4 regions of the Streptomyces luteireticuli genome follow, and region 1 is predicted to be linked to each of the others. Evidence: riboswitches for the same ligand, from Rfam matches in the RefSeq annotation. Region 1 holds a riboswitch; each other region holds the start of a gene.
The links. A riboswitch is a leader RNA that binds a small molecule or an ion and turns the genes downstream of it on or off. The one in region 1 is predicted to bind cobalamin.
Positions count from the first base shown of each region.

Region 2: it holds a riboswitch for cobalamin, as region 1 does, so the genes downstream of both, AB8735_RS04455 (CoA-acylating methylmalonate-semialdehyde dehydrogenase) here and AB8735_RS24735 (ribonucleoside-diphosphate reductase subunit alpha) in region 1, are expected to answer to the same signal.
Region 3: it holds a riboswitch for cobalamin, as region 1 does, so the genes downstream of both, thiI (tRNA uracil 4-sulfurtransferase ThiI) here and AB8735_RS24735 (ribonucleoside-diphosphate reductase subunit alpha) in region 1, are expected to answer to the same signal.
Region 4: it holds a riboswitch for cobalamin, as region 1 does, so the genes downstream of both, metE (5-methyltetrahydropteroyltriglutamate--homocysteine S-methyltransferase) here and AB8735_RS24735 (ribonucleoside-diphosphate reductase subunit alpha) in region 1, are expected to answer to the same signal.

Region 1 covers NZ_CP167927.1:5,497,735-5,501,019, forward strand. Annotated here, with positions in the region: gene AB8735_RS24735 (ribonucleoside-diphosphate reductase subunit alpha) at 1-1,751, opposite strand, end outside; cobalamin riboswitch at 1,914-2,057, opposite strand; gene AB8735_RS24740 (hypothetical protein) at 2,348-2,845, shown strand; gene mctP (monocarboxylate uptake permease MctP) at 2,888-3,285, opposite strand, start outside.
Region 2 covers NZ_CP167927.1:1,046,559-1,049,843, forward strand. Annotated here, with positions in the region: gene AB8735_RS04445 (DUF2268 domain-containing protein) at 1-565, shown strand, start outside; gene AB8735_RS04450 (dihydrofolate reductase family protein) at 754-1,398, shown strand; cobalamin riboswitch at 1,530-1,709, shown strand; gene AB8735_RS04455 (CoA-acylating methylmalonate-semialdehyde dehydrogenase) at 1,901-3,285, shown strand, end outside.
Region 3 covers NZ_CP167927.1:1,128,742-1,132,026, forward strand. Annotated here, with positions in the region: gene AB8735_RS04780 (IS5 family transposase) at 1-76, shown strand, start outside; gene thiI (tRNA uracil 4-sulfurtransferase ThiI) at 85-1,326, opposite strand; cobalamin riboswitch at 1,476-1,616, opposite strand; gene AB8735_RS04790 (HoxN/HupN/NixA family nickel/cobalt transporter) at 1,698-2,774, opposite strand; gene AB8735_RS04795 (hypothetical protein) at 2,992-3,285, opposite strand, start outside.
Region 4 covers NZ_CP167927.1:6,875,175-6,878,459, reverse strand. Annotated here, with positions in the region: gene metE (5-methyltetrahydropteroyltriglutamate--homocysteine S-methyltransferase) at 1-1,792, opposite strand, end outside; cobalamin riboswitch at 1,922-2,133, opposite strand; gene AB8735_RS30900 (NAD-dependent epimerase/dehydratase family protein) at 2,306-3,178, shown strand; gene AB8735_RS30895 (malate synthase A) at 3,223-3,285, opposite strand, start outside.

The sequences.
Region 1 (3,285 bases):
TCCGGGTGCAGCACACCGCGCGCGGTGCGGGTGGCGGACCAGGCCTCGTGCGGGCCGTGCCGCTCGGCCAGGTCGGCCGACGCCTCGTAGGCCGCGAGCATGATCCGCTCGGAGATCCGGGTGGACAGCGCCTTCGCCTCGGGGGAGTCGAAGGGCAGGCGCAGCCGGAAGAAGACGTCCTGGAGGCCCATCAGGCCCAGACCGACCGGCCGCCAGCGGGAGTTGGAGGCGCCCGCCTGCTCGGTCGGGTAGAAGTTGATGTCCACGACGCGGTCGAGGAAGGTCACGGCGGTGCGGACGGTGCGGTCCAGCCGCTCCCAGTCCATCTCGCCGTCCTCGCCCAGGTGGGCGGCCAGGTTGACCGAACCCAGGTTGCAGACCGCGGTCTCGCCGTCGTTCGTGACCTCCAGGATCTCCGTGCAGAGGTTGGAGGAGTGGACGACCTTGCCGGGCTCGGCGGTCTGGTTGGCGGTGCGGTTGGCGGCGTCCTTGAACGTCATCCAGCCGTTGCCGGTCTGCGCCAGGGTGCGCATCATCCGGGCGTAGAGCACCCGCGCCGGGATGGTCTTGACGGCCTTGCCCGCGGCCTCGTACGCGCGGTACGCGGCGTCGAACTCGTCGCCGTACAGGTCCACCAGGTCCGGGGTGTCCGCCGGGGAGAACAGCGACCACTCGGCGTCCGCCTCGACCCGGCGCATGAACTCGTCCGGGATCCAGTGCGCGATGTTGAGGTTGTGCGTACGGCGCGCCTCCTCACCGGTGTTGTCGCGGAGCTCCAGGAACTCCTCGATGTCCGCGTGCCACGTCTCCAGGTAGACGCAGGCCGCGCCCTTGCGCCGGCCGCCCTGGTTGACGGCCGCGACCGAGGCGTCGAGGGTGCGCAGGAACGGCACGATGCCGTTGGAGTGCCCGTTGGTGCCGCGGATCAGCGAACCGCGCGAGCGGATGCGGGAGTAGGACAGGCCGATGCCGCCCGCGTGCTTCGACAGCCGCGCCACCTGGTGGTAGCGGTCGTAGATCGAGTCCAGCTCGTCCAGCGGCGAGTCCAGCAGGTAGCAGGACGACATCTGGGGGTGCCGCGTACCGGAGTTGAAGAGCGTGGGGGAGGAGGGGAGGTACGAGAGCGTGCTGGTGAGGCGGTAGAGCTCGGCGACGTCCTCCAGCGCCCGGACGGAGGCTTCTTTTGAATCAGCAGTCTCGGCGAGGCCGCAGGCCACGCGCAGCAGGAAGTGCTGCGGGGTCTCGATCACGTTCCGGGTGATCGGGTGGCGGAGCAGGTAGCGGCTGTGCAGGGTGCGCAGGCCGAAGTAGCCGAAGCGGTCGTCGGCGCCGTCGACCAGGGCGGCGTCCACCAGCGCGTCCAGCCGCTCGGCGTGCTCGCGCACGAACGCGGCGGTGTCGTCGGCGATCAGGCCCTCGCGGTGCCCGGTGGCGACCGACGCGGAGAAGGAGACCGCGCCCTGCCCGCCCGCCTCCTCGGCGATGGCGAGCGTGAGGAGCCGCGCGGCGAGCCGCGAGTACTCGGGCTCCTCGCCGATCAGCCCGGCCGCGGCCTCGGTGGCCAGCGAGCGCAGTTCGGCCTCGTCCGACCCGGCGTGCCGGCCGCGCAGCGCGGCGGCGGCGACCTTGCCGGGGTCGGTGGCGGGCAGGTCGGCGGTGAGTTCCGTCAGGGTGCGCAGCAGCGCGGTCCCGGGAGCGTCGACGGACTCCTCCGCCTGCGCTGAGACCGGATCGACGGGCGCGATCGTCACGTGTTGCTCTCCCTCACTCGGCTGGAGGCCGCTCGGGAGCGCACGGGGCCGCACACGGGCATGCGGGGCGCGTACGTGACGTACGGAAGCATGCGCGCAGGCGTCCACCGGCCCAACCCTCGAGGCCCGGACGTGGTTCGACACCGCACACCGGCGGCGGGCCGGCGAGGGCGTACTGTCGGCAGGTCCTCGGACTGCGGCGTGGGTGCAATATCTCCACACGTACACCGTTGCGGGACAGTTCCGGATTTCCACCGGATTCCCCTGCGGCGACAGCGAGGACGAGCATACATCTAGTGCTGCCCGTCGCGTGTACCCCCACATGTTGTGTCGGCGCGTCATGAGACGGTCGCGGAATGTGCTAGACGGTGGCGTGTTCGCGGGTGCGACGGCCGGAGAGGCCGCGGGGGGCGGGGGAGGGCGGCCCCGCTTCACGGAAGCGTAGGGGCGGTGCGCGGGCGGCCGTTCGCCCGTCACCGGCCGCACTGACTTTTGTCATCTCCGGCCGGTGACGGGCGGACCTGCCGCCGGAGGGCGGGGGAGGGAATGATCGTGGGTGTTGGACGGGACGGCGACACCACGACGGGGCGGACACCATGAGCGACACGGGGGCGGACACGATGAGCGGCACGGGGGCGGGCACGATGAGCGGCACCATCACCGAGCAGCAGGCCGGGGCCGGGCAGGGCGCGCTCGATCCGGAGCTGAAGCCGCTTCCGGTGTGGTTCTTCGCCTTCGAGGGGGCCATGGGGGCCGCCTTCGACTTCTACAAGGCGTGGGACGGGGCCTGGATGGTCCTCGCCGCGCTCGGGGCGGTGAACATCGCGGTGGGGCTGACGGTCCTGCGGCGGCGCAGGAAGCTGCTCAAGGCGATGCTGAAGAACTCCCGCGCCCGGAAGATCCTCTTCGGGCTCATCGGGCTGCGGGTCGCGCTGCACGTCGTGCTCGGGGCCGTGGGTGCCACCGTCGAATCGGCGGCCGGTCATCTGGCCCTGGGGCTGGTGATGTCCGCGCTGACCGTGGGGCTGCTCTGGTTCGACCAGCGGGTCTCCTTCCGGGCGCTCGGTCTGACGCCTTCGGGTGCCGCCGCCTGACAGGGGGAGGGGGACGGCCGGGCCCGTGGGCCCGGCCGTTTCTCAGTGGCCGCCCGGTGCGCCCGCCGTGGCCGGGGGGAGCTCCACGGCGACGTCGGGGTCGCCCGCGTCCGCCGTGTAGTCGGAGGGCTTCGTCTCGTCCACGCCGTCCGGGGCCTTGAGGGCCTTGAGGACGAGCGTCAGGACGACGGTGACGGCGACGTTCAGGACGAAGGCCGTCAGGCCGATGTAGCCCTTCTCCCCGATGAAGGGGATGAGGTTGGTGTTGCCGAAGTGGTCCTGCGTGGCGCTGGGGGTGTCATAGGCGCGCCATGTCCCGTAGACCATCCCGACGGCCCAGCCGGCCAGCAGGGCCCAGCGGTGGAACCAGCGGGTGAACAGGCCGCCGACCAGGGCGGGCACGGTCTGGAGGATCCAGATGCCCCCCAGCAGCTGGAAGT
Region 2 (3,285 bases), 4.5 Mb from region 1:
CCTGGTCCTCGGCGACCCGGACGACCACCATCTGACCGTCCGCAGCGGCGGCTACCTCGGCATGGGCGGGATCCCCGGCGCGATCCACCTGCTGATATGGCCCACCGACACGGCCCTGGAGAAGATCGGCCACGCCGCCGCCCACGAACTCCACCACAACGTCCGCTACGCGAACGTGGCCTGGAACCCCATGACCGTCACGGTCGGCGAACAGGTCGTCGCCGAGGGCCTGGCCGAGGCCTTCGTCCGCGAACTCTCCGGTGAACAGGCCATGGGCCCCTGGGCCACCCGGCTCACCGGCGCCGAACTGGACACCGCCCACGAGAAGATCACCGCCGCGATCGACGTGGCCGGGATGCAGAACCTGCCCCCGTACATCTACGGCGACGACAGCGCGCGCCTCATGGGACACGAGCCCGTGGGACTCCCCGACTTCGCCGGCTACGCGGCCGGACTGCGCATCGCGGACGCCCACCTGGCCGCCACCGGCCTGACCGCGGCCGCCAGCGTGGCCCTGCCTGCGGGGGAGGTCCTCGCCAACGCGGGCGTGCCGACGGCCGGTTGACGGCTGCTGGTCGTACGCATGCGCGCGACCGGCCTTTCGGTGCCCGCGGTGAAGAAGTCACCGACTGTAACGGCGTGGCCCTCGGAGAGAGTCTGTGGGCCGCTGCCGATCCGGCCACGTCCCATCCGACATCATGATATGCGGCGCCTCGCCACATGATGACGCGACAGGACCTGACGAGGGAACACATGGATCAACTGCTGAGAGTCATGAACTTCAACGTCTCGAGTGACGGAATCGGTGCCGGTGAGCACCAGAGTCTCGAGCGGCCGTTCGGCCAGGATCATCCCGAGAGGCTGTTCGCCTGGGCCGGAGCGACGGCGAGTTGGCCCATGCGCACGGACCCCGGGGGGAGCCGGGGCCTCGACGACTACTTCACGCGGGACTTCGCACGCAACATCGGCGCCGAGATCATGGGCCGCAACAAGTTCGGGCCCCAGCGCGGGCCCTGGCAGGACCATGAGTGGCGCGGCTGGTGGGGTGAGGAGCCCCCGTTCCGCACGCCGGTGTTCGTCATGACCCACCACACGCGTCCGTCGTTCACGCTCTCCGACACCGCATTCCACTTCGTCGACGGCGCCCCGGCCGTCGTCCTCGAACGGGCGCGGGAAGCGGCACAGGGCAAGGACGTCCGGCTCGGCGGCGGGGTCACCACCATCCGGCAGTTCCTCGACGCCGACCTCGTCGACACCATGCATGTGGCGGTCTCGCCGGTCAAGCTCGGGTCCGGACTGCGCCTCTGGGAGTCCCCCGACGAGCTGCTCGACCGGTTTCACCTGGAAGTCGTGCCCAGCCCGAGCGGCGTGACGCACCACCTGTTCTGGCGAAGGTGACGCGAGGGGACATCCGTCCCATCGAACGCCCTTCCCACCGCGGATGCGGGCACGTTCCTTGCACGGGGCGGCGATCCCACGTGCCGTCGATCACTCGTCCCCGGAGGGGATGGACTTACTAGGACGTCCAACTATATCGTCGTGACCAAGGCCCGCGGTGCAGGGAAGCCGGTGTGAATCCGGCACGGTCCCGCCACTGTGACCGGGGAGCGCACCGTCGCGAACACGCCACTGGCACAAGGCTGTCGGGAAGGCGGACGGGGCGCGGGGATCCGGGAGTCAGGATACCGGCCGCGGGGTGTTCCGTGTTGTCCACGAGGATGGAGCAGACACGCATGGCACCGGTCCGCACCCACGACCCGGGTGATCCGACGGAGCGCACGCGCCCCCGCGCGTTGTCGTAACGCTCCCCCGGCCCTTCGGCCTTCGCGTCCCACGGCCCGCCCCGCAGGGGCTCTGCCGTGCCGTCCCCTGGATCTCACCCGACGAGAGCAGGCTCCCCTTGGTCCGCGAACTGACCCACTTCATCGGCGGCGTGCGCACCCCCGGAACATCGGGGCTCCACGCCGAGGTGTACGACCCCAACACCGGTTCCGTACAGGCGCATGTGCCCCTCGCCTCCTACGAGGAGACCGCGGCCGCCATCACGAACGCGGCGGCCGCGCAGCCCGCGTGGGGCGACTGGAACCCGCAGCGCCGCGCCCGCGTCCTGCTGCGCTTCCTCCAGCTCGTGGAGGACGAGCGCGACTCCCTGGCCCGGCTGCTGTCCGCCGAGCACGGCAAGACCCTCGCCGACGCCCATGGGGACCTCCAGCGCGGTCTGGAGGTCGTCGAGTTCGCGGCCGGAATTCCGCACCTGCTCAAGGGCGAGTTCACCGACAATGCCGGCGGCGGGATCGACGTGCACTCGCTGCGCGCCCCGCTCGGTGTCGTGGCCGGGATCACGCCGTTCAACTTCCCCGCGATGATCCCGCTGTGGAAGGCCGCGCCCGCCCTCGCCTGCGGCAACGCCTTCGTCCTCAAGCCGTCCGAGCGCGCCCCCTCCGTCCCGCTGCGGCTGGCCGAGCTCTTCGCCGAAGCCGGGCTGCCGGCGGGTGTGTTCAATGTGGTCAACGGTGACAGGACCGCGGTGGACGTGCTGTTGGAGGACGCGCGGGTGCAGGCGGTGGGCTTCGTCGGGTCGACACCGGTCGCGGCGCACGTCTACGCCACCGCCGCCGCCCGCGGCAAGCGCGCCCAGTGCTTCGGCGGCGCCAAGAACCACATGATCGTGATGCCGGACGCCGATCTCGACCAGGCCGTCGACGCTCTCGTCGGCGCCGGCTACGGGGCGGCGGGCGAGCGCTGCATGGCGATCTCCGTCGCCGTCCCCGTCGGCGAGGAGACCGCCGACCGGCTCGTCGCCAGGCTCAAGGAGCGCATCGGCGCGCTGCGCGTCGGCCGTTCCGACGACCCCGGGGCCGACTTCGGCCCGCTGGTGACCCGCGACGCCCTCGACCGGGTGCGCCGCTACGTCGACATCGGCGCCACCGAGGGCGCCGAACTCGTCGTGGACGGACGCGGTTTCACGCTGCCCGGCCACGAGAACGGCTTCTTCATCGGCCCGACCCTCTTCGACCGCGTCTCCACCGGCATGCGCGTCTACCGCGAGGAGATCTTCGGCCCGGTGCTGTCCGTGGTGCGCGCCGCCGACTACGCCGAGGCCCTGCGTCTGCCCAGCGAGCACCCCTTCGGCAACGGCGTGGCGATCTTCACCCGCGACGGGGACACGGCGCGGGACTTCGCCCGCCGGGTGAACACCGGCATGGTCGGGATCAACGTGCCCATCCCGGTGCCCGTCGCCTACCACACCTTCGGCGGCTGGAAGCGCTCCGGCTTCGGGGATCT
Region 3 (3,285 bases), 4.4 Mb from region 1:
CCGCCGGATCACCGGAGAAACCACCCAAACCTGGCGCACCTCAACGCCCGAGGATGAGACACCACGCCCAGGATGAAACCTCCACTAAGAAGCGTCGGCGTCGCTTCCGTCCTCGTCCGCCCCCGGCCGCAGGCACTGCGCGTTCCGCAGCAGCCCCTCGATGACCTCGTCCATGTCGAGCCGTTTCTCGACCCGTTGCACATCGGGGACGCGGGCGCGGGTGGTGACCCGTTCCGGGGCGAGGAGCTTGCAGCAGTCCTCGTCGGGGAGGACGGAGACGGCGGCGGTGCCGATGGCCCGGGCCTCGTCGATGATCTCCTGTTTCTCCCAGCCCAGGAGCGGGCGGAGGACGGGCAGGGAGGCGGCCTCGTCGATGGTCGCCATGTTGGCGAGGGTCTGGCTGGCGACCTGGCCGAGGCTGTCGCCGGTGACGACGGCCTCGGCGCCGGTCCGCCGGGCGAGGGCGCTCGCCGTGCGGATCATCAGGCGCCGCTGGGCGATCACTTGGAGCTTGCCGGCGCCGGCGACGGCCAGCTGCTTCTGGGCCGTGCCGAGGGCGACGACATGGAGCCGGCCTCCCGGCTGGTAGCGGTTGAGTTCGCGGGCGAGGGCGTATGCCTTGTAGACGGAGGAGGCGTTGGTGTACGGGGCGCCGGTGAAGTGGACGAAGTCGCAGCGCAGGCCGCGGCGCATGGCGCGGTAGGCGGCGACGGGCGAGTCGTAGCCGCCGGAGAGCAGGACGAGGGCGCGGCCGCCGCTGCCCACGGGCAGGCCGCCCTGTCCCTTGTGGCGCTCCCACGACAGGTAGGTCTCGTGCCGGCCGACCTCGACGGAGACGCGGACGTCGGGTGTACGGAGGTCGACCGGCAGCCCGAGGGTCTCGTGGACAACGCCTCCGACGTGGCGTTCGAGCTGGGTGGAGGTGAGGGGGAAGTCCTTGTCGCGGCGGCGGGCGCGGACCGCGAAGGTGAGGCCGGGGCGTCCGGCGCGGAGTCCGTCCAGGGCGTCCAGCACGGTCGCGCCGATGTCCTCGACCGTGCTGGGCACCCGGACCGCGGGTTCCACGACGCTGAACCCGATGACGCGGAGGGCCCGTTCGACCAGTTCCGCCACGGGGACCTGCCCGCCGAGCACGGTCACGCTCTGGGTGGTCCTGATCCAGGTGGATCCGCCGACGCCGCGTAGGGCGTACCGCAGGTTGTCCTGCAGCCGCTGCTCGAAACGCTCCCGGTTGCGGCCCTTGAGGAACGTTTCGCCGGGCTTGAGGAGGACACAGGGGGCGGGCCGGGGGGATTCCCCGGTGGGGGCGGTCGGCTGCCGGGGCACGGAGTTCTCCTTCGCGCGTCGCGTCGCGGGCCCCGGGCGGGCGCGGAGGGCCCGGCGCGCGGTGCGGTGCGTGCCGGTGTGTTCCCCGCGTCGCCCTCCCTCGGGGCCACCGGTCGGACCGCGCGTGGCGGTCACGCGCGGGCAGCGGCAGGTCTTCGGACTCGCGGGCATCCTTCACTGACCTACTGGCCGTCGCTTCCCGGGGGCCTCGCGGATCCCAGTGCTCATGACGGCGGTCGTTCCCGCTCACCGCTGCGGGGCAGTCCCGGATTCCCACCGGGTTCCCTCTTGCGACGCGCCTGCCTGGCGGGCAGGGCGAACCGGCTGCGTCCTCCAGGTTAAGTCACAGCAGGCGTCCGCTGCCCGGTGTGTCAGTCGGCGACGGTCACCCGCTCGGGCCGGACGTGCGCGCTCCACTTCTCCTCGATGCGGGCGGCCTTCCACACCACCAGGGCGAGGATCCAGGTCGCCAGGAACAGCCCGACGACGACGAACCCGACGACGTTGAGGTCCAGGCCGGCGATCCAGTCCCAGAAGGGCCCGTGGAGACCGAGCTTGTCGGCGAGGAGGCCCAGGAGTTCGACGGTGCCGATGAGGAAGGCGACGGCGACGGACAGGCCGGTGACGGTGAGGTTGTAGTAGACCTTGCGGACCGGCTTGGAGAAGGCCCAGCCGTAGGCGAAGTTCATGAACGTGCCGTCGACGGTGTCCAGCAGCGTCATGCCCGCCGCGAACAGTACGGGCAGGCAGAGGATCGCGTACCAGGGCAGGCCGGAGGCGGCGCCGGAGCCCGCCAGCACGAGCAGGGCGACCTCGGTGGCGGTGTCGAAGCCCAGGCCGAACAGCAGGCCCAGCGGATACATCTGCCAGGGCCGGGTGATCGCCTTCGTCACCCGGCCCAGCAGGCGGTTCATCAGGCCGCGGTTGTTCAGCTGCTCCTCCAGCGCCGCCTCGTCGAAGTGGCCGGAGCGCATCCGCCGGAAGACCTTCCAGATCCCGGCGAGGATCACCATGTTGATGATCGCGATCGCGTAGAGGAAGGCGCCGGAGACGGTGGTGCCGATCCAGCCGGTGACGGCGTGCAGCCCGGAGCCCTCGTCCGCCACCGGCCCGGCCAGCTGCCGGACGCCGAGCGAGAGCAGGAAGGCGAGGGCGAAGACCACGCTGGAGTGGCCGAGGGCGAACCAGAAGCCGACCGACAGCGGCCGCTGTCCGGCGTGCATCAGTTTGCGGGTGGTGTTGTCGATCGCGGCGATGTGGTCGGCGTCGAAGGCGTGCCGCAGTCCGAGGGTGTAGGCGGTCACGCCGATGCCGATCCCGAAGGACTTCGTGCCCAGGCTGTAGTGCCCGGGGGCGACGAGCGCGACGAGCGTGAACCAGCCGACGATGTGCAGGGCGACGACGACGGCCGCCATCCCGCCGAGCCGTCGCCATTCGTGGCGCGATATCGCTCCCGAGACCCGGTGCCAGCGGGACGGTCGCAGGCCCGTGACGGTGGAAGAGCCAGTGGTCATCGCGGGTTCCCTTCCTTGGGCGTACCAGGAAGGGCACACCGTAGGCGCGGCCGATTTCCACCTGCAATACCTATGCAACAACGCATGGGAGCGCGCGGCAAGTGCGGGCGTGCGGCCGCCCGTTCGCGCCGGTGCACGGCAGTGCGAGGGGTCAGCCGCCCAGGCTCCAGGAGACGGTGTGGTCCGCCAGGGTCAGGGCCAGGAGGACGAGCAGGTCGGCTGCGCCCAGGGTCAGGCCGAGGAGGGCCCGGCCGCGGCGGGCCGTGCCCCGGGCGAGGGCGAGGCCGCCGAGGGCCAGGGCCAGCGGGCCGAGCACCACGTTGAAGACCAGCAGCCCCATCAGGCCCAGGACGAAGGCGGCGACGGCCATGCCGTCGGCCTGCGTACCGCGCGGGGGGCCGCTTGGTGCGCTTTGCGCACGGGGACGCCGGTCCGTCGTCGATGT
Region 4 (3,285 bases), 1.4 Mb from region 1:
CGCGCAGGGCGAGGGCGACCTGGCGGGCGGTCTCCCCGAGCGGCTGGTCGTCGCGGACGAAGGACCAGGCGAGCATGGTCACCGGCCCGGTGAGCATGCCCTTGACGGGGCGGCCGGTCAGCGACTGGGCGTAGGAGGTCCAGCGGACGGTCATCGGCCCGGGGCGGGAGATGTCGCCGGCGAGGATCGGCGGACGGACGTAGCGGGTGCCGTAGGACTGGACCCAGCCGTGCTGGGTGGCGAGGTAGCCGGTGAGCTGCTCGGCGAAGTACTGGACCATGTCGTTGCGTTCGGGCTCGCCGTGCACCAGGACGTCGATCCCGGCCTTCTCCTGGAAGGAGATCACCTCCCGGATCTCGGCCTCGATCCGCTCCTCGTAGCCCTCGGTGCCGATGCGTCCGGCGCGCAGGTCGGCGCGGGCGGTGCGCAGTTCGGTGGTCTGCGGGAAGGAGCCGATGGTGGTCGTCGGCAGCGGCGGCAGGCCGAGCCGGGCGCGCTGGGCGGCGGCCCGCCCGGGGTAGGGGTGCGAGCGGCGGCCGTCGGCGTCGGTGACGGCGGCGGTGCGGGCGCGCACGGCCGGGTCGCGGGTGATGGGCGAGCCCGCGCGGGAGGCCAGGTCGGCCCGGTTGGCGGCGAGTTCGGCGGCGATGGCGTCGGTGCCGCGTTCCAGTCCGCGCGCCAGGAGGACGACCTCGGCGGTCTTCTGGCGGGCGAAGGCGAGCCAGCGGACGATCTGTCCGTCGATGTCCCGTTCGGCGGTGACGTCGAGCGGGACGTGCAGCAGCGAGCAGGACGCCGCGACGTCCACCCGGTCGGCGAGGCCGAGGAGGGTGGCGAGGGTGGCGAGCGACCCGGCGAGGTCGTTGATCCATACGTTGCGCCCGTCCACGACACCGGCGACCAGCCGCTTGCCGGGCAGGCCGCCCACGGCGGCGAGGTCGTCGAGGTTCCCGGCGGCGGGCCCGGTGAAGTCCAGGGCCAGCCCGTCGACGGGGGCCTTGGCGAGGACGGGCAGGGCGTCGCCGAGCCGGTCGAAGTAGGAGGCGACGAGGAGCTTGGGCCGGTCGGTGAGGGCGCCGAGGTCGCGGTAGACCCGTGCGGCGGCGTTGAGTTCGGCCGGGCTGCGGTCCTGGACGAGGGCGGGCTCGTCGAGCTGGACCCACTCGGCACCGGCGGCCCGCAGGTCGGCGAGGACCTCGGCGTAGACGGGCAGCAGCCGGTCGAGCAGGGTCAGCGGCTCGAAGCCCTCGTCGACGCCCGGGGCGGGCTTGGCGAGCAGAAGGTAGGTGAGGGGACCGACGAGGACGGGGCGTGCGTCGAGACCGAGGGCGCGGGCCTCCCGGAACTCGTCGACCTGCTTGGCGGAATCGGCCGCGAAGACGGTGTCCGGACCCAACTCGGGTACCAGGTAGTGGTAGTTGGTGTCGAACCACTTGGTCATCTCCAGGGGCGCGACGTCCTGCGTCCCCCGGGCCATGGCGAAGTAGCCGTCCAGGGCGTCCGCCTCGACGGCGGCGCGGTGCCGGGCGGGGATCGCGCCGACCATGACGGTCGTGTCCAGGACGTGGTCGTAGTACGAGAAGTCGCCGGTCGGCACCTCGTGCACGCCGGCCCCGGCGAGGCCCCGCCAGGTGGCGGCGCGCAGCGCGGCGGCGGTGCGCCGGAGTTCACCGGCGTCGACACGGCCCTTCCAGTAACCCTCGACGGCCTTCTTCAGTTCCCGGCCGGCACCCTGTCGGGGGTAGCCGTACACGGTGGCCCGTGCTGCCGCGGCTGCGGACTTGCTGGTCACAACACTCTCCTTCGCGAGCACTGAGCGGCGTCCCGGGACGGGTGCGCGCAAGGCGAAGGAGCGAACGGCCGGGTACGGCCATCGCGTTCGCCGACCCGCCCACGAGGTCACCGGAACTCCGTGCGCGTCCATACGCGCACGGGCAGTGGCAGGTCTTCGGACTCGCGGGCGCCGTGCCTGTTCCTACTGGCCGTCGCTTCCCGGGGTCCTCGCGGATCCCAGTGCTCATGACGGCGGTCGTTCCCACTCACCGCTGCGGGGCAGTCCCGGATTCCCACCGGGTTCCCTCTTGCGACGCGTCTGCCTGGCGGGCAGGGCGAACCAGCTGCACCGTCAGCGTAGGGGTTGCCGGCCCGCCCGGGGAAGTGATCTGGAACTCATCCCTCCCGAGTAGCCCACGCATCCGGCTCGCGAATGGCCCAAATGCGAGACGGCATTCCGCTCTAGCCTGGGCCACGTACCACCGAGTACCACCAAGTACCACCGCACACCACGCACGAACGGACCCTTTCCATGCGCATCTTCGTCGCGGGCGCCACCGGCGCCGTCGGCCGCCTGCTCGTCCCCCTCCTCCTGAAGGCCGGGCACGAGGTCACCGGGGCCTCCCGGACGGCGGAGGGGACCGAGCTCGTGCGGTGCATGGGCGCCTCCGCGGTCCGGGCGGACGTCCTCGACGCGGACGCCGTACGGCGGGCGGTGGCCGACGCCGCGCCGGACGCTGTCATCCACCAACTCACCGACCTGGCCGGGGCGGACGGCCGCGCCAACATAAGGCTGCGCCGCGAGGGCACCCGCAACCTGGTGGACGCGGCCCGCGCCGCCGGCGTCCGGCGGATCGTCGCCCAGTCCGTCGCCTGGGCCTACGCGCCCGGCGGCACCCCCGCCGACGAGTCCGTCCCCCTCGACGACTCCCCCGAGGCCCCGCGCGCCTCGATGGTCGGCGGCATCCGCGCCCTGGAGGAGACCGTCGCGGAGCTGGGGACGGCGGTCGTGCTGCGGTACGGCATCCTCTACGGCCCCGGCACCTGGTACGCCCCCGGCGGCGCGGTCGCCGCGGCGCTCCGCGGCGAACCGGCCGCCTTCCTCGGCGGCATCGAGGCGAACGACGCCGTGAGCTCCTTCGTCCACGTCGCGGACGCGGCGTCCGCGGCGGTCGCGGCACTCGACTGGCCGTCCGGCCCGGTGAACGTCGTGGACGACGAGCCGGCGCGGGGCCGGGAGTGGCTGCCGGTGCTCGCGGGGGCGCTGGGCGTCCCGGCGCCGGAGCCGGTGCCGGGCGGCGGTGAGCCGTGGGAGCGCGGCGCGCTCAATTCCCGCGCCCGGGAGCTGGGTTGGACCCCGGAGTACCCGACGTGGCGGGAGGGTTTCGCGGGCCAGGGCATCTGAGCGCTCCCTGTAAGCGCCCGAGCCCCCGCCGACCGGGCCGGGGCTCAGGCGCGCGCCCGGCCCCGCGCCCGGGGGGCGGCCGCGAAGTCCGGCCCGAACGCCCCCGG